Regions from separate parts of the Bradyrhizobium yuanmingense genome, predicted to be linked through region 2. Evidence: riboswitches for the same ligand, from Rfam matches in the RefSeq annotation. Region 2 holds a riboswitch; the other holds the start of a gene.
What was found. Region 2 has a riboswitch for cobalamin ahead of N2605_RS12115 (TonB-dependent receptor). Riboswitches for the same ligand answer to the same signal wherever they lie in the genome.

Region 1: it holds a riboswitch for cobalamin, as region 2 does, so the genes downstream of both, metE (5-methyltetrahydropteroyltriglutamate--homocysteine S-methyltransferase) here and N2605_RS12115 (TonB-dependent receptor) in region 2, are expected to answer to the same signal.

What each region holds. Positions count from the first base shown of each region.
Region 1 covers NZ_CP104173.1:5,389,388-5,404,678, forward strand. The annotation lists gene N2605_RS25405 (hypothetical protein) at 4,052-4,336, opposite strand; gene metE (5-methyltetrahydropteroyltriglutamate--homocysteine S-methyltransferase) at 6,308-8,644, opposite strand; cobalamin riboswitch at 8,750-8,951, opposite strand; gene N2605_RS25415 (nodulate formation efficiency C protein) at 9,815-10,639, shown strand; gene N2605_RS25420 (thermonuclease family protein) at 12,193-13,098, shown strand; gene N2605_RS25425 (carbonic anhydrase) at 13,131-13,850, shown strand.
Region 2 covers NZ_CP104173.1:2,595,042-2,610,332, forward strand. The annotation lists gene N2605_RS12095 (energy-coupling factor ABC transporter permease) at 1-194, shown strand, start outside; gene cobF (precorrin-6A synthase (deacetylating)) at 240-989, shown strand; gene cobT (nicotinate-nucleotide--dimethylbenzimidazole phosphoribosyltransferase) at 995-2,047, shown strand; gene N2605_RS12110 (histidine phosphatase family protein) at 2,054-2,626, opposite strand; cobalamin riboswitch at 2,699-2,901, shown strand; gene N2605_RS12115 (TonB-dependent receptor) at 3,015-5,372, shown strand; gene N2605_RS12120 (PepSY domain-containing protein) at 5,385-6,821, shown strand; gene N2605_RS12125 (hydantoinase/oxoprolinase family protein) at 7,285-9,294, shown strand; gene N2605_RS12130 (hydantoinase B/oxoprolinase family protein) at 9,291-10,871, shown strand; gene N2605_RS12135 (aminotransferase class III-fold pyridoxal phosphate-dependent enzyme) at 10,882-12,177, shown strand; gene N2605_RS12140 (long-chain-fatty-acid--CoA ligase) at 12,174-13,850, shown strand; gene N2605_RS12145 (N-carbamoyl-D-amino-acid hydrolase) at 13,963-14,895, shown strand; gene N2605_RS12150 (flavin reductase family protein) at 14,901-15,291, shown strand, end outside.

The DNA.
Region 1 (15,291 bases), 2.8 Mb from region 2:
GGCAAATGCGGCATGTACCTCGCTGATGCTCGGCATACTCCCAACAGTTTCGGCATATGAGCAGAGTGCTGCAGAGATGCAGACCATATCGCGGACATCAGACTTAGCGGGACGCAGCAATCTTCTCAACGCAGGAGCGATCCAAATGCAACTTTCCAATGGGCGCTGGCGTTGGTCCGGTCAACGCACTGGTTTATTGCTCCGACCAGCTTGCTTTACACAAGCCCATTGGTCCAAACTGCAAGACGTATTTGGGTTAGCGGCTCTTGCAACGTTGCTTCTGACGGCGCTAAGAAGGGTTAGATCACGGAGCAGATCTAAGATGCCACGAGATTACCCGATCAGCAGGCGCGCTTGCCGCATCTTGCTGACGGAAGCGAGATTGTTCGGCCGTTCCTGTGGGAGACCCTTGACGGCTATGATCAACGCAATGTCTTCACTGCCGGTTATGGATCGCGAGCGGTCGTAACCGTTCAGACCACTTTCAATGATGAGAGGGTGCTGGAGCCCAGCATTGAAACTCGTCCAAAAAACCCCTCAGCGCGGATCGGCGAAGCTAATTTGCGACAAAATCCGTATAGGCACTGAGGGCGGCTGCGAGCCGCCCTACCGCGCCAGTACCAGCGCTGCCCAAAACTACCGCTGATGTCCGAGTCCGATTCCAAGATGTAAGGCCTTCTGACGGAGCGCACCGACGCTGCGTTTGGTCATCTTTGATATTTTTATGACCGGGGTTCGGGCCTTCGAATGGACTTTGAGCTCTTTGATATCTGCCCTCGTCCATTCGCGCCGCTTAACGCGTTTCTTGGTTGCTTTCTTCACGATGAATGCTCCTTTTGAAGAGGGGGGCTTGTAACATAGTTTTCTCGGCGCGACGACCGTAAAAAATAGACAATCTCATTGGAAGTCACGTCGGTCCCGCCTTTCGAACGCGAGCGGCTGGACTAGTGCAGCTGCTGGATTATAAATTTCATACAGAGGAATTGTAAGGTTGATACAGACCTCGCACTCTGAGAACGTTCTCATCGAGACATTTCTATTCGAAGCTAAGGAACCGACACGCTCTAGCAAATCACGACAAAGCTGAACAGGTCCAAGGGATGTGCGGACAAGAATGAAAAGACGTTGTGTTCCGCGCCCGCGATTGTTTCGAAAGAGTTGGCCGCGTAGATAAACCCAAGCTCAGCTTCTGCTTGATCGCGTGCTCTTTCTCGACTTCGCTTTCTTACGGATTCAAATTCGCCTAAAGAGACCGGCGCCGCTTGATGGCCTCGAGTGATGGGTTATTGGTGAAGTTCACGTGTGCCGACCTCCCATCCAAAATGCTTGTAGGTCGAGCTCGGATTCCAGCATGCCGCCCGCTGCCCGGGATGCCCTTATTCCAATGCAAGATCATCATGTCCAGTTTCCGCGATAAGGAATTTGCTGAAAGAGCAGAAAGACCGGCCTTTAACAAAGCTCCGGCTATATCCACGGCCTCGTAAGGGAGTGAGGCCTGATCAGCACCATGCGCGGGCGGAGCGCTCAAAGACGGGCAGAGACTCTCGCCGGCTGCCATCGTCAACCAATACACAGGTTCTGCCTGAACGATCGACCATCTTTCTCATATCTGACCAAAATGCCTTCCGCGAGATCAGTTTAGCCGCGCTGATGTGCGCGAAAGGCCGGATCCTCCATCCCTCAGGTTGACTCAAGTCAATATCCCCAGTCGTATTGAACAAACTTCAACACCCATTAACAACGACACTGTTTCTGAATTGAACTTCGCGATCTAGTCGAAGTACATCACCATCAGCAAGGGATTGAGCGGCTGGCGGCCACGCCGATAGCGGTTTACGAGGGCTCAATCGCTTGCCGTGGGGCGCTTTCTGCGTGCATTCGTTCCCAGCTGCGAAGTAAAACGGGGCGGCTGCTCAGCTTTCAGCTCTTGCGCGATCTCTCGCTCAACGTGCATAGTACGCCGATCTAAGTGTACCAGCGTCTCAGATAATCTCTTGCGTGCTAGGTGATAATCCCGCACCTGGCCTCCCGCTCGATCAGCCTTTGGCCGAAAATATCGAGTTGAGACGCGCGACTTGCGATACGCTGCATACGAGCTGGCCATTCGGGCCGCTGCTATAATAGATAGCCAAATGCTTCTTAACGACTTCGATGCTCGCCCGACCGCGCGGCTAGCCGGCAAGTCTCTTCAGTATGGACAGCTGAAAACTCAGGCGCACGCTATGGACTCAAGGAAACGCCTCATAATACTTTTCTGGAGGTAAGCTTCAGAGCCGCGCGGCGAAAAGAGAGCTTCCTCCTTAAGCGCGATGCACGACACCCGCCTGCCGTCGCCGCGGTAAGCAACGTTTTCGACGGAATCGGCGACATCCCGACCAGAGTGTCCCGAAGAACGGTTCAGCATTAGATAGCTGTGTAGACCAGGAGTATGGCGAGTTCTCAACTGCCGCATTTGACTCATTTGAGATCAAACGACGTCGGTCGTAACCACGCCGTTGTACATCTTGACGAATGACGTCGCTCACAAAACGAACCGCCCTGCTTCTTTCGCTTCCAATTGCCGCCCGATCCCGCGCGAATCGTTCGTGTGTTGGGTTCAAATAGATATCGAACATTTAGCGTATCTCTAGGCACGAGCGTAGATCGGCCGTTCATCCATCTGGTGGCATCGAAGAACGGTCTTCTTTAGAGTCACCTGAGGATCGAATGATATTCCAAAGCTCCCGTCCTGGTCCGTGAAGACTGTGACGGCACGAGGGTGCCGCAATATGCGAGAGTGCTCTACGGGCCGCTGAGAGGGCACTCGATGATCGTCGACCTGAGACGAGGCGGAGAGTCCATCTAACTGGCTCAGCTACTTCGCGGCACTGCGGAGCCTACGCTGCGATTCTGGCAACTAGCTGATGCGGTATAAGCTTGACCAGTTCTAGCGAGCACGCCCCCGCCAGCTGTCAGGCGCGAAGCAACGGCTTTACGATCGTCGCCGCGGGGAAGCAGAGGATTACGTATATCGTCGGGACTAGTTGAAGTAATCCTCCGGCCCGCCTTCACGAAACGAGTGAGAGTAAAGCGGTGGACCCCCCGCCAACGATCCGCCTGTGGCGGTGTCGGACCGGGACCACCTGAAAGCGGTTCCGTTCAAGGATCCGAGCCAGCTCGGGGCAGGCGTCGTCGACCACAACGACGTCAGGAGCGACCGAAAGGACGTTGATATCTATGTAAAGGCTGGACAAGAGCAGGTCGTCATCGTCGTAAGTTGGGAAGTTATTTTTGAGTGGTTCCGGGGCGATTATCATGTCGCAATTGCGCATTGCTTCCGGCAAATAATCGGCCACCTCGCGAGACCGCACGAGCAACCGCCCCGGTGCAAGCGCTATGACCATGCTATCGATATGGCTATCGCTGAGCTTGTAGGCACGGTAGATTCGACATCGTCCCTCCAAATGGCGCTCCAGCCCAATCACATGCCATTGCGTGATTCTCGGTCGCAATATTTACGACCAGGTCGCGTCCCAAACGCAAACACTGCGCACCGTCCCACATCAGCTCCAGGCCAACGTCATAGGAGTGCGTTCCGGGATCGCTGATCGGTTCTGTTGGGCCACCGTTGTTGAGAGGACGTAGGAACGGCCAAATGACCTGTCGGTCATTAACGGGCGTGGCATCACTAACCATCGCGCGCCTTGTTCGAAATAGGACGCGAAGATTGGCTTGAGAAATTGCGTCTCGAAGTATTGTGATCGGAGCATGGGAGGAGTCTCGATCACTTCGTCTCCGCCCCGACCATTGTAAAGGACGAGGTATTTCCCCAATCGAGGCGCGGTTGTCGGACACAGTGTCCGTAGGCATCCGGGACGAACACGTGGTCCCGCCGGGCGCCCAAGACATCCATGCTGGTGGCGATACTATGACTGGCGAGGACGTGAACTACGAGCCTTGGCCGGTGTTGAAAAGGTCAGCTTCCGTGGGAAACTCGGAAGTGCGAGGCCGTTGTTTACCAGAAGAACTCGTCCTTGCGGGATGTTCGAAAGGCTGATGTGGACGGATTAGCTCATGCAGACGAGGTTCGAAGCTCCAGCACATCGGCGAAGATTGTCCAATCGCGGACACTCTTTTGCCTGCAGAAATGGGTCTCTGCCTGCTGAGCGGCAGCACTCAGCGAGGCGGCATCGACCTTGAAGGCTGCCTGGCACGCACGATGCTCGCCGCCGGTATCGTCACAAACGGTCTTAATAAACCGAACTTTAAATGAAGGCATGCCCCTCTCTTCCTGTGGTTCGCTTATCCAGTATTCTGCCATTCGCAGCGAGAGTATTTGATCTGCCTCAAGCAGCATCCCAAGAAGTCTGTACGCTCCTTTGAAGATAGGTCCAGACTGCAGCAGCGCGACGCGAGCCTCCTGCTGTCACGAAGAACCGCGAGCGCGTGTCTGTCCTGCCTGTCGTGTCGCACGCTGCTTTGAGCTGAGGAGCAGCGCCTCCTGGTCTGCTCATGCCGCTGACGGGCAAAATCAAGTCTCTCATCGAGGATTGTCTCGCAGAGACGATTGAGGCCACCATGCGCTATCACGCTCGAGATGCTGGGATTTATTCTTTGCTTGCTTTGATACTCAGCCGGCGGTTATAGGGAAGACCGCAGCGAACTTTACAGGCGATAGTTTCGTGAAGCACTGGCGCAAATGCCGGCGCATCGCGGGCTGATTTCTGATATGCGCCTGCGGCGGGGCTATAGCGCAAGCGATGAAGGCGCAATGAGACCAAGAACTCCGATCTTGCATCCGACGGTCCACCTGCCGCCGCGACAGCAAAGCCCATCATCAGGCTTGGGAGCCCTCGTTTCGATGAGCTCCGGTCCAGGACTTCAGCGCCAAGGCTTAAGGGTGGGATCAGCGCCGACAAGGCTAGCGACATCGAAAGGCGAAAAGCGAACTGAGCATCTGCGTGCACGGAGCCATGCAGGAAAAATGCTATCGTAGCCCATGGGCGCGAGTTGCGCCTCAAATCAACACGCTGGCGTGTTGCAGACAATGCGAGGCCCCGGCAGAAGCCCCAGTTCGGACATACCGACTGCGAACGCAAGCGTCTGCGGCTCGTAACAGCCGCTCGAGCACAACCTTTACCGGAGGCGCACCAAATTTGACTGGCATCAATGCTGCGTCGACTGCCTGCTCATAGAAGCGATGTTTCAGTAAGGTTAGACGCATGGCAGACAAAAGGACTTGCCGTCCCATGATGCATTCATGTCCCGGTATCAGCGGCCGATTTTTAGGAGTGCTTCCGGGCGCAGCCGAGCCGCGCGCCAATGACCTGCACATGATAAGCTGCGCCACTCGCGATGCCGCCTATCGATTCGACGGAAGCTCAGGGGCTGTTTCGTGGCGGAATTCTAAATATTTCAGTTCACGAGCGGATCGTGTTCCGTCACAACGGCGCCGCGGCCGATAGCCCTCTGCGGCGGACGCGATCGAGACCGCGGGCCGTCCGAGCGATCGGGCTTAGTCTGTCTGCGCGGAACCCGAGCGATGTGCGTAGTATTCACAAGGTTATCTGAATTTGTCAGCCCGCAGCAATGAACTCCGTCCAGGATCTAAGGGCGATCTCACCTGGGAGCGGCTCGAAACGGCGCCGCCCTTCGATCAGGATCTGGAGATTGCCGTGATCGAGGGCAATTCAATTCACCGGGTGGTCTTTTCTTGCCGCCGGGTCTTCGGCGGATGGATCAATGCGAATACCGGAGAGCACGTCGCCGTGCAGCCGACCCATTGGCGTATCTGGCCCGGATAACGGCGTTATCCTGCAAAATAGATTAGCGTGAGTTTGGGGCAGGACTGCCTTCGCCGCTCTCTCCTCGGGAACGATGTAGCCTCGATGGAATGAGCGAGCCTGACGGGCATCATCTCGGAACGGACCGAGCCCGCGGTGCGTGCCTTTGTGACGTCAGGCAATACTTCGTTCATTGCTGTCGCAGCCGCGCCAACGTGTTCATGAGCGACAAACCTCGGTCTAGATTTCTAAATCTCAGGCTTACGGTCTCGCATACCACGGTATAATTGAGTTACGATAACTTGGTGGTTTATATAGGCGCAGATTTTCGGTGAATGTTCGCACCGTGATCGATCCGTCGGCTATTCTCCTCCGTCGACGAAAGTAGCGCGATGCGTCAGCGTCGCTCCTCCGAGACTGTACTTCCGCCCGACCCCTAAGCGGGGCCGGGCGTTTTTTATCGACCCGACGGCTTGCCTCGAGATTGTGAGAGCGCAAATGACCACAAGGAATTAGCTCTGTCGAGAACAGACTCTAGCCTGGTTTTACGGATCGGATGCAGCGCGCAGTTCGCGGGCGGCAGCGACCATGTTGGTTAGCGCAGGCCGAACCTCCTCCCATTTGCGCGTTTTCAGGCCGCAGTCCGGATTGACCCAGAGCTGCGACTCCTGCAAGCGCGTCCGAGCCAGAGCCATCAGGTCCTTTATCTCGCTCGTCTCGGGGACGCGTGGAGAGTGAATGTCGTACACGCCCGGTCCGATTTGATTTGGATATTCGTACTTCCTGAATGCGTCCAGTAGCTCCATTTTCGAGCGCGACGTCTCGATCGAAATGACATCCGCATCCATTGCAGCGATTGCACCGATGATGTCGTTAAACTCGGAGTAGCACATATGTGTATGGATTTGCGTTTGATCGGCAACGCCCGACGAGCAGATGCGGAAGCAATCTCCGGCCCAATCGAGATATGCCTTCCACTCCAATTGGCGCAATGGCAATCCTTCCCGGAGTGCAGCTTCGTCGATCTGGATCATGGCCGCACCGGCATTCTCGAGATCGCGGACTTCGTCGCGGATCGTGAGCGCAAGCTGGCGGCAGACCTCGCTTCTGGGAATATCATCGCGAACAAAAGACCAGTTCAGGATCGTCACCGGTCCAGTCAACATCGCCTTCATTGGTTTGCTAGTTAGTGATTGCGCGTAGCGCCACCAGTCCAGCGTGATCGGCTTCGACCGCACTACATCGCCAAACAGGATCGGGGGCCGGACGCAGCGCGAACCATAGGACTGTACCCATCCATTCCTGGTAAATGCGAAGCCGGCGAGTTTCTCGCCAAAGTACTGCACCATGTCGTTGCGCTCGAATTCGCCGTGCACGAGCACGTCAAGACCGATGTCCTCCTGCCAACGTACCGCGCGGGCTATCTCCTCCTTGAGGAACCTGTCGTATTGTTCGTCGCTCATCGCGCCTCGCGCATGCGCCGCACGAGCATTTCGAACTTCTGCGGTCTGCGGAAACGATCCGATCGTCGTGGTAGGAAATGCGGGTAGTCCAAAGCGTTCCCTTTGGATCTCGGAGCGACGGGCAAATGGGCTGGCGCGCCGGCGCATTGTCTGGTCGATCGCCCTCATCCGGACAGCGACATTGGCGTCGCGGATCTTGGGCGAAGTCCGCCGGGCAGTCGCAGCGCATTCTGAATCGGCAAGAGCTGGTCCGACATTCTGGTCGCCGGCGAGTACCCGCGCCAGGATCGCAAGCTCTCGCATCTTCTGAACCGAGAAAGCAAGCCAGCTCTTGACGTCGGAAGTGAGCTCGGTCTCTAGTTCAACATCGACTGGCACGTGAAGCAGCGAGCAGGATGGAGCGAGCTGTACACGGTGCTTACCGAGCTTCGCAATCGCGGGCTCCAGCCGCTGGCGGAGCGAAGATAAGTTCGAGCGCCATACATTCCGGCCGTCGATGACACCGAGCGACATGACGAGATCACTTCGGCCCTCAGCGATGATCTGATCCAACAACTCTGGCGCACGCACAAGATCAAGGTGCAGACCGGAAACCGGGAGGCTCAGGGCGGTATCCAGATTGTCGCGTAAGTCGCCGAAATAGCTGGCAACCATGATCTTGATAGCCGGTCCCTCCTTGGCGAACCGGTTATAGGCGTGTAGCAATGACTTTCGCACCGCCTGGTCAAGATCAAGGACCAGGCAGGGCTCGTCAAACTGAACCCAACTTACACCTCGTTCGGCCAATTCATGCAGCACCTCGATATAGACCGGTATCAGATCATCCAGTAGGGAGAGGGGCTGGAACGCGCTATCGGCACTCTTGCCGAGCTTTAGGAATGTGACTGGCCCGATCAGGACAGGGCGGGTCTGAAAGCCAAGAGCCTTTGCTTCCTCATACTCTTCAATGGGTTTGCGAGAGCAGAGTCTGAACGCCTGTCCCCTGTAAAACTCGGGAACCATGTAGTGGTAGTTGGTGTCGAACCACTTAGTCATTTCCTGCGCGGGTGCGCCAGACCCCCGAGGTCCTAGGCCGCAACTCGCATCCTGGTCGTCGCATTGTGATCCGCGGGCCATGGCGAAGTACGTCTTGAGGGAAATGGATTCTCCTTTCGAGGCGTAGATCTCCGGGATGGCGCCAACCATGGCACTTGTATCGAGCATCTGATCATACAGCGAGAAGTCATTCGAGGGAATGATCGTGACGCCTAGAGATTTCTGACGAGCCCAGTTCGCTGCGCGCAGGCCGGATGCGTCCTCGTGCAACTGCCGTTCGCTGATCTTTCCGGACCAGTAGCTTTCGAGAGCGAGTTTGAGCTCACGCCGTGGACCGATGCGTGGCGTTCCGAGCGTAGCAACCGGAAGAGAGAGAGAAGACATAGCTAGCGTTAACCCCTGTTGGGGACAAAGGCCATGGCGGACGCAGGCAGGGGAAGTCGCGCGAGCGACGGCTGCTTGGCGCACCACCGAGACACCCCGTCCGTGGACCAATATATTGTCGGGGCAGGTCTCCTGGCTTGCAGGTCATCGCTCCTGTCCGGCCTTCCCGAAGCCGTGCAGGCTTCAGTGACATCATTGGACGTAGCTCGCCGCTTACAGTTGCGGGGGCAGCGCCGGCATTTGCACCGGCTTCCCTCTTAGCTCCGGATCCAATGGGAACCGGAGAACCTCGACGACTTGAATTAGCGGCAGGAGAACTCTTCCGTCAACCTCTCAGATTATGTGCTCCAAGCTAATCTGCGACATCTGCTAGGTGACTCACCATGCACCTCTATGATTAACCACCATCTAGAGACATTCTCTCATCACAGATGTCGTAATCAGACATGCCCCTGTCAGATGTCAAATTGAGCATCGGAGCTGCCTTGAGAAGGCGCCGTACGCCAGATCGATGATAGGGACAGCAGTCTGCGCGGCCAGGATTACCGCCATTCCAAGCAGAATGCAGAGGCGACTTCCGACCTCCAGCGGTTCGCGCAGCAAGTCCGCTGACCAGCTGTTCTTTCGACTAAAGGAGACATTGAACAGGCCCAACATACGCGGCGAACAGGTTGATTTGCGTGCCAGACAGACTTCAAGGTCGGGCTTAAGTCGGCTTCGTGTCGCCATCATGTAAGGCGAACGCCGACGGCAACGATAGGGAACCACACGGTCCACTGGCAGCCAACACACTCCCAATTCTGCAGGCACTTGGCATCGAGGCGTCCACCTTTTCCGCTAACTATCCGGTGCGGCACACGGATGCACAGGCTGTGGCGGATACAATGAATGGAAACATCGAAACGTGAGCAGGTCGGAAAGTCGACAAGATGAACACAAAGCCCGTGCGAATTTTCCGCCTATTGCCTGGCACGAAGAATGCAGATCCTCCGGAGGCGCAGACTCCTCCTGCTGGGCATGTCCAGCTCAGCGAATTGATGCTGCCGCTGGCGAGGGAAGTTAGCGGCGCGTGACGTGGAGGAAGGCACCTACTCGTGCGGGACAGCTAGCGGGTGCCCCGTCGCGTCTCCGTAACCTTCTTGCGCCCGCTCATAGCTGAAAGATGTCTGGATGAAACGCGATAGGCCGGGGGTTATGAAGAGACTGTGTGGAAGATCCGCGCTTCGGCTTTGGCTAGCTAGCTTTCTAATCTGCCTCGCCTGGCCGGCCGCCACGAGCAGCAATTCTCGCGCCAGCGACAACCCCCTTGTCGAGAGACTCAAGTCAACCTGGCGATCGCAAGATGGTGAAACGATAGAACAAATCATCTCCAATGTCTCGAAGGTGGCACAGTTCGTCCCTCAAATGTGGGGCGTCGCAGAACTTGGCGAAAACGACTTCGTTTTCGTTTCGTGGACCAGACACCGTGACAACAAATCAGACGAACAGTACGCTATCACCTGGAAAATCGCGCCCGACGGTACGATTGAACTTGCGTCAACATATGCGAAGCCGATGGAATTGGGCTGGCGCGCTCTGGCACTCTCGTTGATCGCCCGTGAAGTCGCAGATGGCGAAAGGGACGCAAATCTTCGCTTTCTGCATGATCCGACCAACTTCAACTTCGTGACTACCTCGCAAGGCCGGCTCGGCGATCTTCTGCGGCAGGGCAGCTGCACTATCGTTGAACCTGTTGGAGTGGACTACTTACCGAAGCAGGATGACAAGCCGACCGAGAAAGGTGATCTGTGGCGCGTTCTGCTCTTGGTGAACTGCAATATCCAAGGACCACGTTATTTTACGCACAACGGCGTCATCACTTTCGAAAAGAGTGAAGGAAGAGATTGGGAGCCACAATCCTCATTCGCCAAGCGCATCGCGAAATTTCCTCCTGGCTCATGGTTCCAACGCACCGAGCCAAAGGAAGAGGAAGACTTAGGAGAGAGAAGGCCTTAAGAAGTTCGCGCAGAGCAACATCGCGCCACGGCTCCTCCACAGCCGAGCGCCTCGGACCAACTAAAAAGACATACGCGCTCTGCAGTTGCGTTGTTTACGGCTCCGCAACAGTCAGGGCAGCCTTTCTCGCAGCCTTCGGCCCGTCATTGGAAAGGCCGGGCAGGCACGATTGCATTTTTCCGCGAGGCGTTGAGCTCAGCGGCGTGTACTCGTTTGCGAGATATTGTTTGCCCGCCTGCACTCCACCTATTGAGAGGACACCAACTTTGCGGGGGAACTAGCTTTCATGCATTCTTCACGTCTGACAATCCTTCCGTCCAAGGCCGATCCGGCGCCCGCGCCAGGCATTGCCAGTGTGAGCAATCCTACCTTTCAGATGGTACGAGGCAGCGAGTGCTGAGATGAAGCCGGCCAGGAGGCCGGCCGAAACGGAGCACTGTTAGCCCCCGAGCGCCCCCCATTGCGAGTGCGTAGGGCGATGAGCTACGGAGCCGTGGGGAGGAACGCCGAGGCCACACTGACTCTGCTCTAGATTTCCTCGCGCTCATTCAACTGCACGTCATAGATCCGGATTTGAAGCATGGGAAAACGCTTCTTTAGCTCTGCTCCACCTGCCCTGGCACCGTCTCTGGTTGCGAACTCGGCTCTGAGTCGGCCATCCACTTCAAGCGCGTAAGAAGAGATTGGTAGTTCCCGACCGGCTGCGACCATGTCATTCCCGTCGTGTAGTGAAGTGCTTAAGAAGGATGTGTAGCTTGAGTCGGCTAAACCGCACCAGAGCTATCCGCCCCAACTGCGGCGATGAGCAACCGCGTATTGTGGACTGACCTGCGTCAGGATGGCACTCGCGATTGTCCGAACACGTGGGCAACTTCCCCCCCCCGGTGGGGCTCTACGGCAAAGCCGCGGCTCAATATCGCAGCCTTTCCAATCCTGGAGTAGACGCCCACAGATGTGAGCTCGCTGGGGTAGAAACGCCACTACCCAAGAGCGGTCGCGCGTCGCGCCGCCTCAGTCAATCCCTGCACAAACGTTTGGGCGGTAGCATGAACAATTAGGGTGCAGCGCGGAGGAGCCAAAAGCCACAATGCGATTGGTATCAACGATCATCTTGTCTGGCGTAAGAAGGCAGCGGATTTGCGCGGTTTGCTCGAACAAAGGAGGTCCATCTACGCGCCGAAGTCCATCGCATCTACGTCTAACTCGGTCAGAGCGAACCAGACCAGATTTTTTTCGTGACAAGAGTTTAGGGCGACTTTCATTGGCCTCGGCGGAACCGTCTGCAGCGTCCAGTTCGCCGATGGGAATCGTCACCAACCATAGTAGGTTGCTCCTCCATGCGTGACCCAACCGCGAGCGCCGACGCTTCATAGTCACTCACATTTTTACACAAGGAGAGAGCACAGCATTCCGAGGCCCAGGGTTCGCCAGATCCGAGTTCGGCGCAACCGGCGAGGATCTCCCTCCTCAGGTCGAGAGAGTACAGTGCGATCCCAGTGAGAGAGCCGCCGATACTCAAAGGGTACCGCCGCACACAAGCCGGAAGAAACCTCTTGATCCTTACGCAGCGTCAGGGCGTAGGTTTGAACTCACGCCAAGCTCTCATAAAGCACACATCGAAAGATGCCGGCGGAACGGACATCTGCGGTCGAGCAGTCGAATGTATCGGCGCCGTATCGTGCGTGAACATGGATCAGGAGCGAATGGTTGTAATTGGGATGAGGCACCGCGAAATCATATTCGCATTGCTCACTCTCATCACATCTCCGGTGTGCGCCGCGACACTCAGCGGTGCTCCGCGCATCCTCGACGGCAATACGATCGAGATCGAGCAAATCAACGTTCGGCTCTCAGGCATCGAAGCTCCTGACACTGATCAGATTTGCCTCGATTCCCAGGGCCGGAAATGGGCCTGCGGCGTAGCTGCTCGTGACGAGCTTATTAAGCATTCGAATGGGCGAAAGTGGAATTGTCATACCCAAAGAGTCGATGAGTACAGGCGAACCCTCGGCAGCTGCTTCATCGAAGGGGAGGATGTGAACGCCTGGATGGTACGCTCGGGCTGGGCACTATCGGGCTGGCCACTATCGGTTGGCGCATCTCAACACACCTATGCCGTCTATGAGTTGGTGGCGAGCACAGCCTCTACGGGGCTGTGGTCTGGGGCGTTCATCGCGCCCTGGGACTGGCGTCGCCGCAACGGGCGCACGATTATCGTCGGCGCGAAGTCGGTTCCGATCGACGCTCAGGAGGTCCTGCTTGGATCCGCCCTGCTATCGGAACCGCCATCGCCCGAGTGCCTGATAAAAGGCACCGTCGAGCGCAGCGGCGAGCGCATTTATCACCTGCCAGGGCAGTTCGGTTACGAGCAAATCGACATGACGAAGAAGCGCGGCGAACGCTGGCTTTGTAGCGAAACGGAAGCCGAAGCCACGGGGTGGCGTAAGGCCGCGCGATGAGGCGACAGATGAACGCAGGCCATTCTTGAAACATGTACCATTTAACCAATATCGCGCCTTCGCGCCGGGCGCTGTTTCTGTTCGCCGCCTCGACAGTTTGCCTAGGGTTCGGCAATAACATTGTCGATGCGAAGGAAGCAAGACGCGCGCCCAAGCCAAACAACCTACTCATCCCGGATGCTGCCCTGAAGCGGCTGCTGAAGGGGAACGATCGGTATGTCCAAGGCGTGCCACGAGTCGATGATTTCAGGCGCGAGCGCCCGGCCTTGGTCGATGGCCAAAATCCCTGTGCGGCGGTTCTGAGCTGCGCCGACTCTCGCGTGGCGCCCGAACTTGTCTTCGACGCCGGACTAGGTGATCTGTTCGTCTGCCGCGTCGCCGGCAACTTCGTTAACGATGATACGCTCGCCAGTATGGAATATGCGGTCGCAGTACTGAACACACCGCTGATCCTTGTACTTGGCCACGATCATTGTGGTGCGATAGACGCCACGATCAAGTCGCTCGATCAAGATAAGCCGCCGCCGGGGCACATTTCATCCCTGGTCAGTGCGCTTGCTCCCGCAGTGAAAGCAACTCGCGAGCAAGCCGGCGACACATTCGCCCAAGCAACCAGACAAAATGTGATCGATAACGTTAACAAACTCAAATCGACGGGCCCGATTCTGAACGCCGCGGTCGAGCAGCACCGACTGAAGGTCGTCGGGGGACTATATCGGATCGGCACCGGCAAGGTCGATATTGTGAGCTGACGCCATCGCCTTCACACCCGCGGCAGATCTTCTGCCGCCCGATACAGCGCTTCTGTTCCGCGCAGTTTTGTTGGTCCATCGTCTTCAGAATATGCGCCGGATTACCATCCGTTCCACAATTGTCATCATTTCGGTAACCCATTAGATATGCGTGGCCTCGTAGTCCTTCTCGTGTTCTACGTACTCATGTTGGCAACGCGCGGCCCGCATCAAGAGATGCACATCCCGCGTCCGACAGCATTCATGCCTCCAGGTTGAGCCCCTAGCCCAATAGAGGTAGCTCAGGCAGTTCCTGCATGAGCCATTTGGGAGACCCCGACCTAGAGAGCCAGCCTCGCATCAATGATTCGATTGTCTCGTTCGTCGCCACCGATGCGGCTCACATCGATGGTACCGTTGACGGCAAGGCTATTCTCACCACGCTCCCGCATGCGCGCTAATGTTTCACGCAATCGCAAGACCCCCACTTGGACAATTTACTGTATGTCCTCCATGACGATTCCGACGCGAGATAAAACTCGCAGCTTACAAAGTGCGTCGGCTGTACACGGAGACTGGCAGGCTCTTAGTCGCTGCGGGGACTTGGACACTTTTTGGTACAGGTGAACTCGGTGCACCAGCAGCAATGATTCCAAGCGCGCGTATCGCGCCTACAGGCCGGAAATCATTGACAACCGAGTGCTTCCGGAATCAGGCTCTTCAAACCACGGAGCCGCTCAGTGTGAACAGAGCACTAGCTTCAGAACGTGCGTGCCCGGTCTGTCGCGGCGCTCGTTATGCGCCCATAGTTGCTGCACGAATTTGGTAAGCTCGACCAAGCTTCGACGCATTGGAATATCGCCGAAGAAAGAGCCGCCAGCGGCCGCAAAGAGGTAGCGAGGTCAGGAACGCGCGCGAATTCTTGCATTCGGTACGGCCGAACGTACATAGGCGCATCTGTTGCTGGCGCGGCTCGAAAGCCCTTACAGTCACCTCGAACCCGCCTTGATCGTGCAATTACAGCGTCTGTAGCCGCCGTAGTTTGTTGAACACCTGCCGTATGGAGGTCCGCTTCTGACCAAGCACTCACCCGCAGTCGCACGAGCAGCAAATTGGTCTGTTGGTAGCGTCACGAAACCGGAGCGGGCCTTAAACAAATCAGGAGCGTTGAATCCGGCGGGTAGGCGGTGGAGGTCGTCTTTGACGTTTTCTCTGCGGCTTGCTGAGTTAATGACATGTTGTGCCTGAAAGCAGACACCGACATACGAGCATTATGCTGGCAAGGCGGAGTGATCTCGGGCGATTCAAACAAGACCAGCAGCCATGCTTAATGGCACGTCGATTGCTGGGAAGAGAGAAAAGAAGCCGCACCCTTGGGCCCTTGCAAACACAACTCGGTAATTCCGACTCCGTTACACCCGGTCTGTCCCAAATGTGACCAAACCACTTCCATTGGAGAAGA
Region 2 (15,291 bases):
TGGCGTTCTGGGCGCTCTATGGCTCCGGCTTTGCGATGAGCAATCTCGCCAGCGTCGGGACGTTCGCTGCCGCTTATGCGCTGGTGATCGTGATCGAACCGCTCGCCGATCTCGCGGTGCTGGCGCTGGCGAAGTCGCTGCGCGGCGTCACCGCGCCCGGCCTCGTCACCCCGCGCCTGCACAACGCGGCGTAAGAGATCAGCGATGGGCGGCCGGTGTGGCCGCCCATCGCGCTCGCGATGCTAACGCTCTCCCTGATCGGCATCGGTTGCGGCGATCCCGCGCAGCTCACGCGCGCCGCCGTTGACGCCATCAACGCCGCCGATCTCATCCTGATCCCGCGCAAGGGGACTGCGAAATCCGATCTCGCCGATCTCAGGCGAACGATCTGCGCCGGTGTGCTCACCAACAAAACGACGCGCATCGCCGAATTCGATCTTCCCGTGCGCGATGCGACCGAGGCGGACTACCGCAAGGGCGTCGACGATTGGCACGATGCGGTGGCCGCGATTTGGTCGCAGACGATAGCTGGGCATCTCGAAGATGAGGGCAAGGTCGCGCTGCTGATCTGGGGCGATCCTTCGCTCTATGATTCTTCGCTGCGCATTGCGCGGCGGCTCGATCCATTGCCGACAATCGAGGTCGTGCCTGGGATCACCTCGATCCAGGCGCTGTGCGCGGCGCATGCGCTGCCGCTCAACGACATCGGCGAGCCGTTTCTGGTCACGACGGGGCGGCGCTTGCGCGAAGGCGGCTGGCCGCAGGGCGTCGATACCGTCGTCGTGATGCTCGATGGCGGCACGGCGTTCCAATCGCTGGATCCGGCCGGGCTTCACATCTGGTGGGGGGCCTATCTCGGCATGCCCGATCAGATCATCATGTCCGGCGCGCTGGCCGAGGTCGGCCCGCGCATCGTCGCGTTGCGGCAAGAGGCGCGCGAGCGGCACGGCTGGATCATGGATAGCTACATCATCAAACGCAGGCGTTGAGCAGCATGCTTCCCGAATGGGTTTATCAGAACTGCCCCGAGGTCTCCGCTGTTCATCGCGAGGCGGCCATTGCGCGGCAGGCGCAACTGACGAAGCCGACCGGCGCGCTCGGCCGGCTCGAGCAGCTCGCAATCGAGCTTGCGGGCCTGCAGGCCACCGAGCAACCGCGCGCCGCGCGGGTGCCGATCATCATCTTCGCCGGCGACCACGGCATCGTCGCGCAGGGCGTGTCGGCCTATCCGCAAGCCGTCACCATCGCGATGATGGCGAATTTTGCCGCCGGTGGCGCCGCGATCTCGGTGCTGGCGCGCGAGCTGGGTTCGAGCCTCGAGGTGGTCGACGCCGGCACGCTGGCCGAGGCGCAGATCGCGGGAATCGTCACCGACAAGCCGCGCAGCGGCACCCGCGATTTCAGTGTCGAGGCCGCGCTCACGCCCACGGAATTGGCCTTCGCCTTCGAGGCCGGGCAGCGCGCGGTGGTGCGCGCCGAGGCCGGCCGGCCTGATCTCTTGATCTTCGGCGAGATGGGGATCGGCAACACCACGACGTCGGCGGCGATTGCTGCGAGCCTGCTCGGTGTGAGCGCCGGGGAGATCGCGGGCAGCGGCACCGGCGTCGATGCGTTGGGCCGCGCGCACAAGGTGCGGGTGATCGATGCGGCGATCGCGCATCACGGCGTTGCGGGGGCGTCACCCGAAAAAATCCTGTGCGCTGTAGGCGGCCTCGAGATCGCGGCGATCTCGGGCGCGATCATCGCGGCTGCGCAACGTCGCATCCCCGTGTTGATCGACGGCTTTATCGTCTCGGTGGCGGCGCTGGCGGCGGCGCGCCTCAACCCGTCCTGCCAGCCGTTCCTATTGCCCTCGCATCAATCGGCGGAGCAGGGGCATCGGCTGGTGTTGCGCGCGCTGAATGTGCAGCCGCTGATCAGCCTCGATCTCAGGCTCGGCGAGGGATCGGGCGCCGCCATCGCGCTGCCGCTGGTGCGCTCGGCGTGCGCACTTCACAATGGCATGGCGACGTTCGCGCAGGCCAATGTGCCGGATCGGTCTTCTTGATGCGGCTCAAGCCACGCGCTGGTTGACCGACACGACGCGCCAACCGCCCGCCAGCCGGTCGATCCGGGTCAGCGACAGCGGATCGACGACGAAGCGCAGCGCGGCTTCCGGTGTGAGATCGAGCGCGATGCAGAGCGCAGCGCGTATGGTGCCGGAATGGACGACCAGTGCTGCGGAGCCTGCGCCAATCTGGGCCAGGCCCAGGCGGACGCGGGCGACCTGATCCGCAAAGCTCTCGCCATTCGGCGGCCGTCCGTGCGCCGGATCGCGCCAGACCTGCGCGTAGGCCTCGCCACCGGTCGCGGCGAGCTCGTCATGCCGATGGCCGGTCCAGTCGCCGAAATCCTGCTCGCGAAACTCGCTGATCAGCGCCGGTTCGAGCCCCAGCGCGCGCGCCGTCTCGACCGTGCGCCGCGACGGGCTGGCATAGCCGGCGACATCCGCGGGCAACAGCTGCCTTAGGGCCGCCAATGCAGCGTGATCGCCGAGGTCGGCCCGCGCATCGGCCGCATGGATCGTCCCGGGCACGCCCGCGACGGCCGCATGCCTGATCAACCAGAGGAAGGTCTCGCCTTCCATGCTCATCTCCAAGGAAGTTGGTTGCTGTGGCCCCAACGCCGCAACTGGCACATTGACTCTGTCTTGGTGGTAATCCTAGATGCTCGCGACGGTTTTCCCGAGAGGGAATGAAAAGGGAATGCGGTGCGGGGAAAATTGTCCCCAATGCCGCGGCTGCCCCCGCAACTGTAAGCGGTGAATCCTTCGTCAGGAGCCACTGGGTCCTCGGTCCCGGGAAGGCGACGAAGCGGTCACGACCCGCGAGCCAGGAGACCTGCCGTCAGCCGTGGTCACACGCGAAGATGTCGGTCGGGGAGTACAGACATTCGGCTTCATCGGACGGCTAAGGCCGAAGGTGAAACCTCGTTCGCTGTGACGTGCCACTGACGTCATACCGAGGTTTTCACCTGTGTCTTCCATCCGTATCGCACGACCGCGCCGCGTCCTGCTGGTTTCCGCCGCGTTCACGTCCTTTGCCGCTCTTGGTCTGCCGGCCGCTCTGGCGCAGCAGGCCCGAGAGTCGCTGCCACCCGTCGAGGTGTCGCCTGCCCAGGCCCGCAAGCCGGCCAAACCGGCAGCAGGAACGGCGCAGAGCGCGCGCCGCGCGGCAGCGCGCAGGCCGGCGGCTGTATCCGCAGCGCCAAGACCCGTCACGCCGGATTCGACGCCGCAAACGCCGCTCAACACCAATGCCGTTGCCGAAAGCGCCTCGCGGCTCGGCCTGACGGTGCGGCAGACGCCCGCGACGGTCGAGGTGATCTCGGCCGAAACCATGCGCGAGCAGGGCCATCGCACCGTGTCCGAGGTGGCGCAGGGCGCCGCCGGCGTCACCTCGGGCGACAACCCGGCCGAACCTTCGGCCTTCTCGATGCGCGGCTTCACCAACAGCCAGATCAACACGCTCTACAACGGCATCAAGATCGGTCCGCAGAACATGACCTCGCGGATCGTGGATACCGCCAATCTGGAAGCGGTGGAATTCCTCAAGGGCCCGGCTTCGCTGATTTCGGGCGAGGGCGCCGCGGGCGGCGCGATCAACTTCGTCACTAAGCAGCCGCACACCGGAGCTGTCAGCAACGAGGCCGATTTCTCCTGGGACTCGCTGAACTCGTTCCGTGCCCATTACGGCTCCGGCGGCAGCACCAATGTGCAAGGCCTGGACTATCGCTTCGACATCAGCCGTTCCGCCCTCAACGGCTTTGCCGATGACACCAATGTCAAGACGTTCGGCACGTCCGGCCAGCTCAACTACCGTGTTTCCGACAGCCTCAGGATCTGGGGTGCGGTCGAATATCGCGAAGACCGCTCGAAGGCCTATTGGGGCGCGCCGCTGGTGCCGGTGGCCTTCAGCGGTTCGCATGCGACGACGGGGATCGTCTCCGGCAATTACGTCTCGAATTACAACGGAACCAATCTCGGTGCCGTCACCATCGACGACCGCACCTTCAACACCAATTACAACGTTCTCGATAACCGCAACGTGGCGCAGGAAGTGTGGCTGCGTGGCGGCTTCGAGCTGAAGCTCGCGCCTGACCTCACGCTGAAAAGTCAGGCCTATGGCTATGGCGCGGAACGGACCTGGTTCAATAACGAGATCGAGGCGTTCAATTCCACCACGAACCTGGTCGATCGCGAGCGTTTCTATGTCGCCCACAGTCAGCGACTGGTCGGCAACATCACCGACCTGATCTGGGATACAAATATTGCGGGCTTCGACAATCGGCTCGTGACGACGCTGTCGTCGAGCTATCTCGATTTCGTCAGGCCCGGTGCGGCAAACTTTCCCGGCGATTCCGTTTCGCTGGTCGACCCCAACCGCGGTTTCTACGGCTTGCTCACGACACAGCAGCAGACCGCGCGCATCGACAACGAGGCGCTGTCATTCGAGGACCGGCTCAAGCTGACGCGCAGCTTCGCGCTGATCGGCGGCCTTCGTGTCGAGCACATCGGGCTCGACCGCAACTCGACCGACAAGAACGGTGTGGAGAAGGTGGGCTTCCCATTCAGGAAAGACTGGGCGCCGGTGACGGGCCGCATCGGCTACACCTGGGAGGCCGTTCCCGGCCTGACCTTCTTCAGCCAATACGCCACCGGCGCCGACGTCGCAGCCAACAACATCTTCCTGCTCTCGCCCACCCAGCCGCTCGATCTGACCACCGCGCGCACCTATGAGACCGGTGTCAAGCACCTGTTCTGGGACAATCGGGCGGAGTGGTCGTTCTCGGCCTATGACATCCTGCGCAAGAACGTCTATGCGGCCGCCGGCGGCATGCAACTGAACATCGCCGGACGACAGGAGTCGAAAGGCGTCGAGCTTGCCGCCTCGATACGCCCGATCGAGCCGCTGCGGCTGTGGGGCAACATCGCCTATGTCGATGCGCGCTATGCCGACTACAATTTTGCCGGCGGCTCGTTCTCCGGCAACACGCCGCCAAACGTGCCGCGTATCGTCGCCAATGCCGGCGCGTCGTATCGCTTCTTCACACCATGGCCGGTGGAGCTTGGCATCACCGGCCGTCATGTCGGCGACCGCTACAACACCGACGCCAACGTCGTGACGATGAAGGCTTACACCGTGGCCGACGTCTACGCCTTCGTCGACATCCCCAAGACGGCGTTCAATGCGGTCGACCAGGCCCGCCTGACCTTCCGTATCCGCAACATCACTGATAAGCGCTACGCGATCTGGGGCGATCCGTTCTATCCGGACCAGATCCTCCTGGGCGCGCCGCGCACCTACGAAATATCGGCCGCGTTCAAATGGTGAGGCCCTGAGCGCATGATGGGCGCGATCGTCCTCACGCATCGCTGGCTCGGCATCGCGTTCTGTCTGCTGTTCGCGATGTGGTTCGCGAGCGGGATCGTCATGCACTTCGTCCCGTTTCCGTCGCTGACGGAAGCGGAGCGATTTGCCGGACTTGTGCCGGTCGATCGCGACGGGACGAGGATCTCGGTCGCGGACGCCGTTGCGGCGAGCGGGATTGCCGATGGCAGGCGTGTTCGGCTGATCCAGCGGAGCGATGGACCGGTCTACGTCGTCTCGGGCTCCACAGGTTCGCGAGCGGTTCGCGCCTCCGATGGAGGAGACGCGTCGGTGACATCAGCCGATGTCGCGCTCACCATCGTGCAAGCTTATTCACGTCAGCGCGGGCTCGACGCGCCGCGCGCCGCGATCGTCGCGCAGTCGGACTACGATCAGTGGAGCGTGCCGAACGGTTTTGATCGGCATCGCCCCTTGTCTCGCGCCGCTCTCGGCGATGCCCCTGGAACGGAGGTCTACGTTTCGTCGCTGACCGGCGAAGTCGTCCTGGATACGAGGCGCAGCGAGCGCGCGTGGAACTGGGCCGGCAGCGTGCTGCACTGGATCTATCCGACAATTCTGCGCAGCAGCTGGGCGCTGTGGGATGGCGTGGTCTGGACGCTGTCGCTGCTGGCCCTGATCGCGGCATTGCTTGGTGCGGTGCTCGGAATCGTGCGTGTGAAAATGCGGGGACGCCAGCTCTCGTCGCCCTATCGTGGCTGGCACGCCCTGCATCACATCATCGGTCTCGTCGCGACCGTGTTTGTGCTGACCTGGATCTTCAGCGGCTGGCTGTCGATGGATCACGGCCGCCTGTTCTCGCGCGGGCAACTGACTCCGACAGAGGCCGGCGTGGTCGATGCCGCCCCGGATTGGCGAGACGCGTCGTCGCTCGATCCGCAGCCAATATCGCCGTTGGCCCGCGAGGTCGAATGGTTCGCCTTCAACGGCCATGTCTATCGGCGCGACCGGGTTGGTCTCGGCCGTCAGGCGTTGATCAGGGCAGGGGAGGCGCCGCGCGATGGACCGGCGCCATACCTGGATAGGCAGGAGATCGGCGACCTGACGGCGCGCCTTGGCGCCGGCTGTGCCGCACCGTTCCTGCTCGCCGGCAACGACGACTATCCGGCGCAATCCGCACTTCCGGGGGCCCCCGTCTACCGCACGACCTGCGGCGATCTCTGGTTCGATGTCGATGCCGCCGATGGCAAGCTGCTGCAAAGACTGGACCCGTCGCGCCGCGCCTATCGCTGGCTTTACAGTGCGCTGCACACGCTTGATTTCCCGATTCTGCTGGCTCATGCGCGGCTGCGTGACGCTCTCATTGTCGGGCTCTGTACGCTCGGGCTGATGTTCTCCATCACCGGCATCGTCATCGGCTGGCGGCGCTTGCGGGCATGGCTGGCGAGCGCATAGCCAGTCGCGAAATCTCCGTACCCGGCGCGACCCGTTCGGCGCGCCGGGTTATCCACCAGCGGCCGGTGATGTCCTCGCTTACCGACCGTACAATAAAGAGAGGCTGAGCCGACCTGCGTGCATAGCTCTTGGTCAGTGCTGTCTCCCGCACCGCCGACCGATCGCCTGCAAATTAGACAAACGGCCTTGTGCGATCCGATTGCAGTGCAACGGGCGCTTCTATTTGCCTCGAAGAATCCAAGGGTGCGCTGCACATTTTGACTTCGCGGCCTTCTGCTCTCTGCGCGAGCAGCGCTGCACGGAAACGTGCAGCCGATGCTGCGCCGCGCAAGGCCGGTGGCTTGCTAGCGCTTTGGTTTGCGACAACTCTGACCCTATCCCGCGGCCATCGCTCTGTCGCACGCTCGCACGTGATGGCATGACAGGGAATGATGATGAACGTCACGCGTAGCTGATTGTGCAGATGAGCGATCCCGGCAATCATTGGGAGGTCGGCACCGATATCGGTGGCACCTTCACCGACATCATCGCGATCCGGCGCGATTCCGCGGAAGCGCGGATTGCGAAGGTGCCGTCGCGCCCCGACGCACCGGTGCAAGCGATGCTGGAGGCGATCGAGGCGGCCGGCCTGCGCAAGAGCGAGGTGAAGCGCTTCGTCCACGGCACCACGCGCGTGACCAACGCGATCGTCGAGAACCGGCTGCCGAAGGTGGCGCTGGTCGCGACCGAAGGCTTTGCCGACGTGCTCGAGATCGCGCGCTATCGCCGCCGAGACCTCTACCGGCTCGACATTCCGCCGAAATCGCTGCCTCTGGTGCCGCCTGAACGCTGCTTTGGGCTCGCCGAGCGCCTCGATCATGAGGGGCGGGTGCTGAAGGCGCTCGAGGAAGCGGAGGTCGAACGCCTGGTGGCGTGGCTGAAGGGGACCGGCGTGCAGAGCGTCGCAGTCGCGCTCCTTCACGCTTATGCCAATCCGGTGCATGAAAAGATGCTGGGCGAGCGGCTCAGGGGCGTCGTCGCCCACGTCTCGCTCTCGCACGAGGTGAATCCCGAGGCGCGCGAATATGAGCGAACCTCGGCAACCGTGTTCAACGCGGCCGCGATGCCGATCGCGGTGGAATATCTCAGCGAGCTGGAGCAGCGGCTGCCGATCGGGCCCGGCCTGCAGGTGTTTCACTCCGCCGGCGCCATGGTGCCGATTTCGGCGGTGAAGCAGCGTCCGCTGGTGATGGCGATGTCGGGCCCGGCGGCCGGCGTCTCGGCGTCGGTCAGCATTGCGCGCCAGCTCGGCTGCGCGCGGATGCTGACCTTCGACATGGGCGGCACCACGACGGATGTGTGCCTGATCGTCGACGGCCAGGCCGAGATGACCGACGGCCGCATGCTCGGCGACAAGCCGCTGCGCCAGCCGATGCTCGCGGTGCACTCGATCGGTGCCGGCGGTGGATCGATCGTGCGCAACGGTCCCGGCGGGCTGACGGTCGGGCCAGAGAGCGCCGGTTCCGAGCCGGGCCCGGCCTGCTATGGCCGTGGCGGCACGGAGCCGACCATCACCGATGCCAATGCGGTGCTCGGCTATCTCAATCCTGAGACCAAGCTTGGCGACCGCATCGGCATCGACATCGCGGCCGCAAAGCGCGTCATCGCGCCGATTGCCCGCGCGCTCGGGCTGAGCCTGACGGAGACGGCGCTCGGCATCATCAAGGTCGCGAACGCGACCATGGCCCGCGCGCTCCGCCGCGTCACGGTCGAGCGCGGCATCGACGGGCGCGATTGCACGCTGCTGGCCTTCGGCGGCGGCGGCCCGATGCATGCCGCAGGCCTCGCCGATCTCTACGGCATTGCGGAGGTGGTCGTGCCCAGTGCGTCGAGCGCATTCTCGGCGTTGGGCTGTCTCACCGCCGATTTCAGCTTCCTGCAGCAGCAGACCCTTCGCGCCGCCCTCGACGGCATCGATCTCGCGCGCGTCTCGGAACGGATCGAGGCCCTGATTGCCGATGCCTCGGCGCCGCTTCTCGCCAGCAATGTTGCGAAGGCGGACATCCAGGTCGAGCTGGTGGCCTTGATGCGCTACGCGGCGCAGAATGACGCCATTCCGGTATCCTTCACGCTGCCGCTTGACGTCGCCAGGCTGAAGCAGGACTTCCTGACGCGGCACCACGAGCTGTTCGGCTATGCGACCGGTGAGCCCTGTGTCATCGAGTCCGTGCGCGTGCAGGCGCGCCGCCCGTCGACGACGGTCGTCAGCCGACCCGCGACGGCAGCAAGGGCGGTGTCTACGGGCACGCGTAGCTGCTCGTTCGACGGCTTCCATGACATCCCGACCGCAATCATCGACCGCGCCTCGCTGACCGAGACCGTCAACGGTCCCGCCATCATCGAAGACGCCTGGTCGACCGTGGTGGTGCCGCCGGGCTGGCAGGCGAGGCCCGATACATCAGGCAATCTGTTCCTGACGCGGAGGGCGGCATGAAGCTCGATCCGTTCGTCGTCGAGGTCATCAGGCACGGGCTCTCCGCCGCGGCCGAGGAGATGAGCCTCGTCATGACGCGCTCGGCGCGCTCGCCGCTCTTGCGCGAGGCCGGCGACCTCTCCTCCGCGATCACCGACGGTCACGGCGGCCTGGTCGGGCAGGGCCGCGACATTCCGATTCATCTCGGCGCGATGGCCTACACCATCCCCGAACTGTTGAAGGTGATGCCGCGCGATGGCCTGAACGACGGCGACGTCGTGATCTACAATGTCGGCGCGCTCGGCGGCAATCATCTCAACGACGTCAAGGTCGTGCGTCCCGTCTTCTTCGACGGCGAGATCGTCGCCTTTGCAGTCAGCCTCGCGCATTGGCCCGACATCGGCGGCACCTGGCCCGGCAGCTATTTCGCCAAGGCGGTCGATACCTTCCAGGAGGCGATGCGGATTCCGCCGGTGCTGATCGCGACGTCGGCCGGCCTCAACACGCCGATCGTGCAGCTGCTCAAGGCCAATGTCCGCGATGCCGAATCCTGCGAGGGCGACCTTCTTGCCCAGATCGCGGCGACCAAGGCCGGCGAGAAGCGCATCGTCGAGCTCTGCCGCGAGCATGGCAAGGCGGTCTTCATGGCGGCGCAGTCGCGCCTGCACGACCTCTCCGAAATCGAGATGCGGGAAGCGCTGCGCGATCTGCCGGATGGCATCTATGAGGGCGAGGATTATCTCGACGACGGCAGCGCGAACAACGCGCCGGCGCGCATCCATGTCAAGATCACCATCCGCGGCGACGAAGCGACCTTCGACCTTTCCGGAAGTTGCGACCGCGTCTCCAATTTCTGCAACACGACGCCATTCATGGCGCGCTCGGCGGTCGCCTATGCCGCGCGCATCATGAGTGGGCGCGACATGCAGCAGAATGCCGGCGCGCTGCGGCCGCTGACCATCATCACGCGCCCGGGCTCGATCCTCGAGCCCGGCTGGACCGCCTCCGTTGCCGCCGGCAATCACGAGACCTCCATGCGCATCGTCGATGCGATTTTCCGTGCCATGCAGGACACCATTCCCGAGCGCCTGTCCGCGGGCGGTGCGACCACCGCGGGTGTGCTGTTCTTCGCCGAGCCGCGGCCGAACGGGTCGTGGAAGATGCTCTATGAAGTCCATGGCGGTGGCGAAGGCGCGCGGCACGATCGGGCCGGCACGTCCGCGACCCGCGTGCATCTGTCCAACACCTCGAACACGCCGGTCGAGGTGATCGAGGCGAATTACGCGATCCGGCTCGAGCAGCAGGCCATCCGCCGGAATTCCGGCGGCGCGGGCGCGCATCGCGGCGGTGACGGCTCAGTCCGCACCTACCGCATCCTGGCGCCCTCGATGCACCTGACCACCTGCGTCGAACGCATGGTGATGGCGCCGTGGGGCATGCAGGGCGGCTCTCCCGGCAAGGCCTGCCGCATCTCGCTGGTTCGGCAGGGCGCCAACGTCGCCATCGACGGCAAGTCGAACCTGGTGTTGCAGCAAGGTGATCTCGTCACGATCGAGATGTGCGGTGGCGGTGGCTACGGCGCCGTTCCGGCGGAGTGAGGCAGTGGCGATGAGCAGATTGTTGCGAACCGGGCTGAATGCGGGCGAGGCCGCGCCGATGGCCGTGGTCGGCGGCGAGGGCGTCTACTTTCATCTTGCGGATGGCCGCAAGCTGATCGACGGCAGCAATACCGGCGGCGGTCTCGGCCATCGCCATCCTGCAATGGTGGAGGCGATCCGCCGCGCGGCCGATACGCCCGTCGTCAACGAAGGCTGGACCTGGGTCGGCCGCGAGCAGGCCGCCGACGATCTGATGGCTATCGCCTTCATGGGCGAAGAGGACTGGGTCGGCGCGGTGCGCTTCTGCATCAGCGGCAGCGAGGCCAATGACATGGCGCTGTCGCTCTGCCAGGCGCTGACGCAGCGCTCGGCGCTGGCAACGCGCGAGCGCGCCTATCACGGCATCACCGGGCTGTCGCGCAGCATGACGGTGCAGCCGCAATGGCACGGTGGCCTTGCGGTGCACGCCGGCGGCTCGAAACTACCGGCACCGATGGCGCCGGTGCGGATCCTGCCGGCGCCGGATGGGGCGATCTATGGCGCGCCGGCCATCAACACCCCGCCCAGCGAATATCTCGCGGACGCCCCGCGCCTGCTCTCGGACACGGCGGCGACGATCATCGACTATACGCAAGGCGGCATCTATTACGACGGGGCCTATCAGGACGAGGTCGCGCGCTGCGCGCGGCAGGCCGGCTCTTACTGGATCGCGGACGAGGTCGTCACCGGCGCGGGCCGCGCTGGGCGCTGGTTCGCGTTCCAGGGCGCGCAGAGCCGGCCCGATATCGTGACGCTCGGAAAGTCGCTCGGCGGCGGCGCGGCGGCCGTTGCCGCTGTCGTGGTGTCCAAAGACATCGTCGAGCGGCTGAAGGGCACGAGCTGGCAGAACTACGGCACGCTGCGTGGCCATCCGATCAGCATGGCGGCCGTCAGCGCCTATCTGAAGGTCGTCAGTGAGGACAGGATTCTGGACCACGTGCAGAATCTGGAGAAGCTGTTCACCCGCCGCCTCCTCGCAATAGCGCAAAAGCACCCCAGCGTGCAGCGCGTGGCCGGGCAGGGGCTGCACTGGACGGTGGAGCTGCATGGCCCGGATTGGCGCAGCTGGCACGCCGACACCACCGAGGTGCCGATCGCCTCGCGCGTCGCGGAGCGCGCGCTGGAAGCCGGCGCCGTGATCGGCACCAGCGGCGAGCAGACCTCGCTCTTCCTGGCGCCGCCACTGGTGATTTCCGAGTGGGAGGCTAACCAGCTTCTGGACGCGCTCGACCACGGTCTTGATATCGCCGACGAGGAGCGCGGGTGAATCACACAAAGTCCCTGAGGTCACCGGCCTGGCCGGCGGACGAGCCCTGGCATCTCGCGATGCCGGAGGGGACGCTCTACGACGCGCTGGCGCGCGCTGCAGGTGAACGGCCAACGCATCCGGCCACAATGTTCTACGGGGCGAGCCTGAGCTACGCCGAGCTGCGCGACCGGGTCGATGCCATGGCCGGCTTTCTGCAAGGCGTTTGCGGCGTGAAGCGCGGCGACCGCGTCATGATCGCGCTGCAGAATTCGCCGCAATATGTCGTCGCTTATTACGCGACGATGCGGGCGGACGCCGTGATCGTGCCGGTCAATCCCATGAACAAGACCGCCGAGATCGCGCATCTCGCCGCGGACAGCGGCGCCAGGGTTGCAATCATCGGCAGCGAGCTAAGCGATGTGTTTGCACCGCTGGTGGGCGAGGCGATTACGCATGCGATTGTCGCGCAGTACCGCGACGAAGTTCCAGCCGCGACGCCCTACACACTGCCATCATGCGTGACCGAGGGGCCGTTGGAGCCGCCGTCATCGCCGGGCTGGTATTCGTGGTCGCCCGCGATAGTGCAGGGCCTGCAGCCGGGTGCGATGGAGGCGGGGCCGGCGGATCTGATGATCCTGCCCTATACCTCAGGGACAACAGGCAAGCCCAAGGCGTGCATGCACACCCATCGCAGCGCGCTGTTCACCGCCGTCTTGCAAGCGCGCTGGTATGGGCTCAATGGCAGCGACGTGATGACCGGCTTCATGCCGCTGTTCCATGTCGCGGGCATGCAGGGCTCGATGAATGCCGCCATCGTCGCCGCCGCCACGCTGGTGCTGATGGCGCGCTGGGACAAGGATCTGCTGCCGGATTTGTTCGAGACCTATGGCGTCACATTCTGGAACGCCGCCCCGACCATGATCGTGGATGTGCTCGCCAGCGCCGGCTTCCGCGACAAATGTTTTGCGAAGCTCAAGGTGCTGACTGGTGGCGGCGCGGCGATGCCGACAGTCGTCGCGCAACGGCTGAAGGGGCGGTTTGGGCTCGATTTCGTCGAGGGCTACGGCATGACCGAGACGATGTCTCCGACGCACCTCAATCCGATGGCGGCGCCGAAGCGGCAGTGCCTCGGCATCGCCGTGCACGAGACCGACGCCCGGGTGATCGATCCCGAGAGCCTGATCGAGCTCGACGACAACGTGGTCGGCGAGATCATCGTGCACGGGCCGCAGGTGCTGCAGGGTTACTGGAACAGGCCAGAGGCGGATTCCGAGGCCTTCATCGAACGCGACGGCAAGCGGTTCCTGCGCACGGGCGATCTCGGCTATCGCGATGCCGACGGCTATTTCTTCGCCGTCGACCGCCTCAAGCGCATGATCAATGTCAGCGGCTTCAAGGTGTGGCCGGCCGAGGTCGAGGCGGCGATGTACCAGAACCGCGCCATCCGGGAATGCTGCATCATTTCCGCGCCGGACGGCTATCGCGGTGAGACCGTCAAGGCGCTGGTGGTGCTCGATGAGGCCGCGCGCGCGACGACGTCGGAGGGCGACATCGTCGGCTGGGCACGCTGCGCGATGGCGAGTTACAAGGCGCCGCGCGCCGTCGTCTTCGTCGAGTCCCTGCCGCGCACCGCCAGCAACAAGATCAACTGGCGGCTGTTGCAGGATGCCGAATGGGGGCGGACGGCATGAAAGCTGCTTGGCTGGAAAAACAGCGCGAGGCTGCGATATGCTGCGTGCGCCACGTCCCTGAAGCTGCGATCCCCAGCCTCGCCAAGAAACTCAAGAAATCAGGAACTCGCTGATGCGCATCGTCAATGTCGCCGCCGCCCAGATGGGCCCGATTCAGAAAGCCGACAGCCGCGAGGCCGTGGTCAAGCGCATGATCGCGCTGATGGACGAAGCCAAGAGCAAGGGTGCCGACCTGATCGTCTATCCCGAGCTGGCGCTGACGACGTTCTTCCCGCGCTGGTACGTCGAGGACCGCGCCGAGTTCGACATCTGGTTCGAGCGCGAAATGCCGAACGCGGCGACCAGGCCGCTGTTCGAGCGTGCGGCCCAGCACGGAATGGCGATGAATTTCGGCTATGCCGAGCTGACGCCCGATGGCCACCACTTCAACACCGCGATCCTGACCGACAAAACCGGCAGGATCGTCGGCAAATACCGCAAGGTGCATCTGCCTGGCCATGTGGAATACGACAGCAAGCGCTCGCACCAGCACCTGGAGAAGCGTTATTTCGAGCCGGGCGATCTCGGCTTCAAGGTCTGGCGCGAGCTCGGCGGCATCATCGGCATGGCGATCTGCAACGATCGCCGCTGGCCCGAGACCTATCGCGTCATGGGCCTGCAGGGCGTCGAGATGGTGCTGATCGGCTACAACACGCCGTCCGTAAATGCCGAGAAGAGCGAGGAGGGCGTCGAGAAGCGCCTGTTCCACAATCGCCTCTCGGTGCAGGCCGGCGCCTATCAGAACGCGACCTGGGTGGTCGCAGTCGCCAAGGCCGGCGTCGAGGACGGTCATCCCCTGTTCGGCGGCAGCCTGATCGTCGATCCCAATGGCGAGATCGTTGCCGAGGCCAAGACGGATGACGACGAGGTGCTGGTCCATGCCTGCGACCTCGATGCGACGGCGTTCGGCAAGACCACCATCTTCGATTTCGCCCGGCATCGCCGCATCGAGCATTACGGCCTGATCACCAGCCAGACCGGCGCGGTGCCGCCGCCGGAGACGTGACGCCGATGGCCGACAAAGGCATTTCCTTGCGTGAGCTCGATCCGCGCGATCGCTACAAGCTGCTGTGCGGCGTGGTGGTGCCGCGGCCGATCGCGCTGGTGACCACGCTGGATGAGAACGGCACGGTGAATGCCGCCCCCTTCAGCTTCTTCAACGTGTTCTCCGAAAGTCCCGCGCTGATCGTGCTCGGCCTGCAGCACAAGCCGGATCACTCGCCGAAGGACACCACCCGCAACATCCATCGCGACGGCGAGTTCGTGGTGCACATGGTGGACGAGGCGCTGTCGGTCGCAATGAACGACTGCGCGGTCGATTTCCCCTCCGGAGACAGCGAGGTCGCCGCGACGGGCCTGGCGACGCTTCCCTCCGTCGACGTGAAGGTGCCGCGTCTCGCCG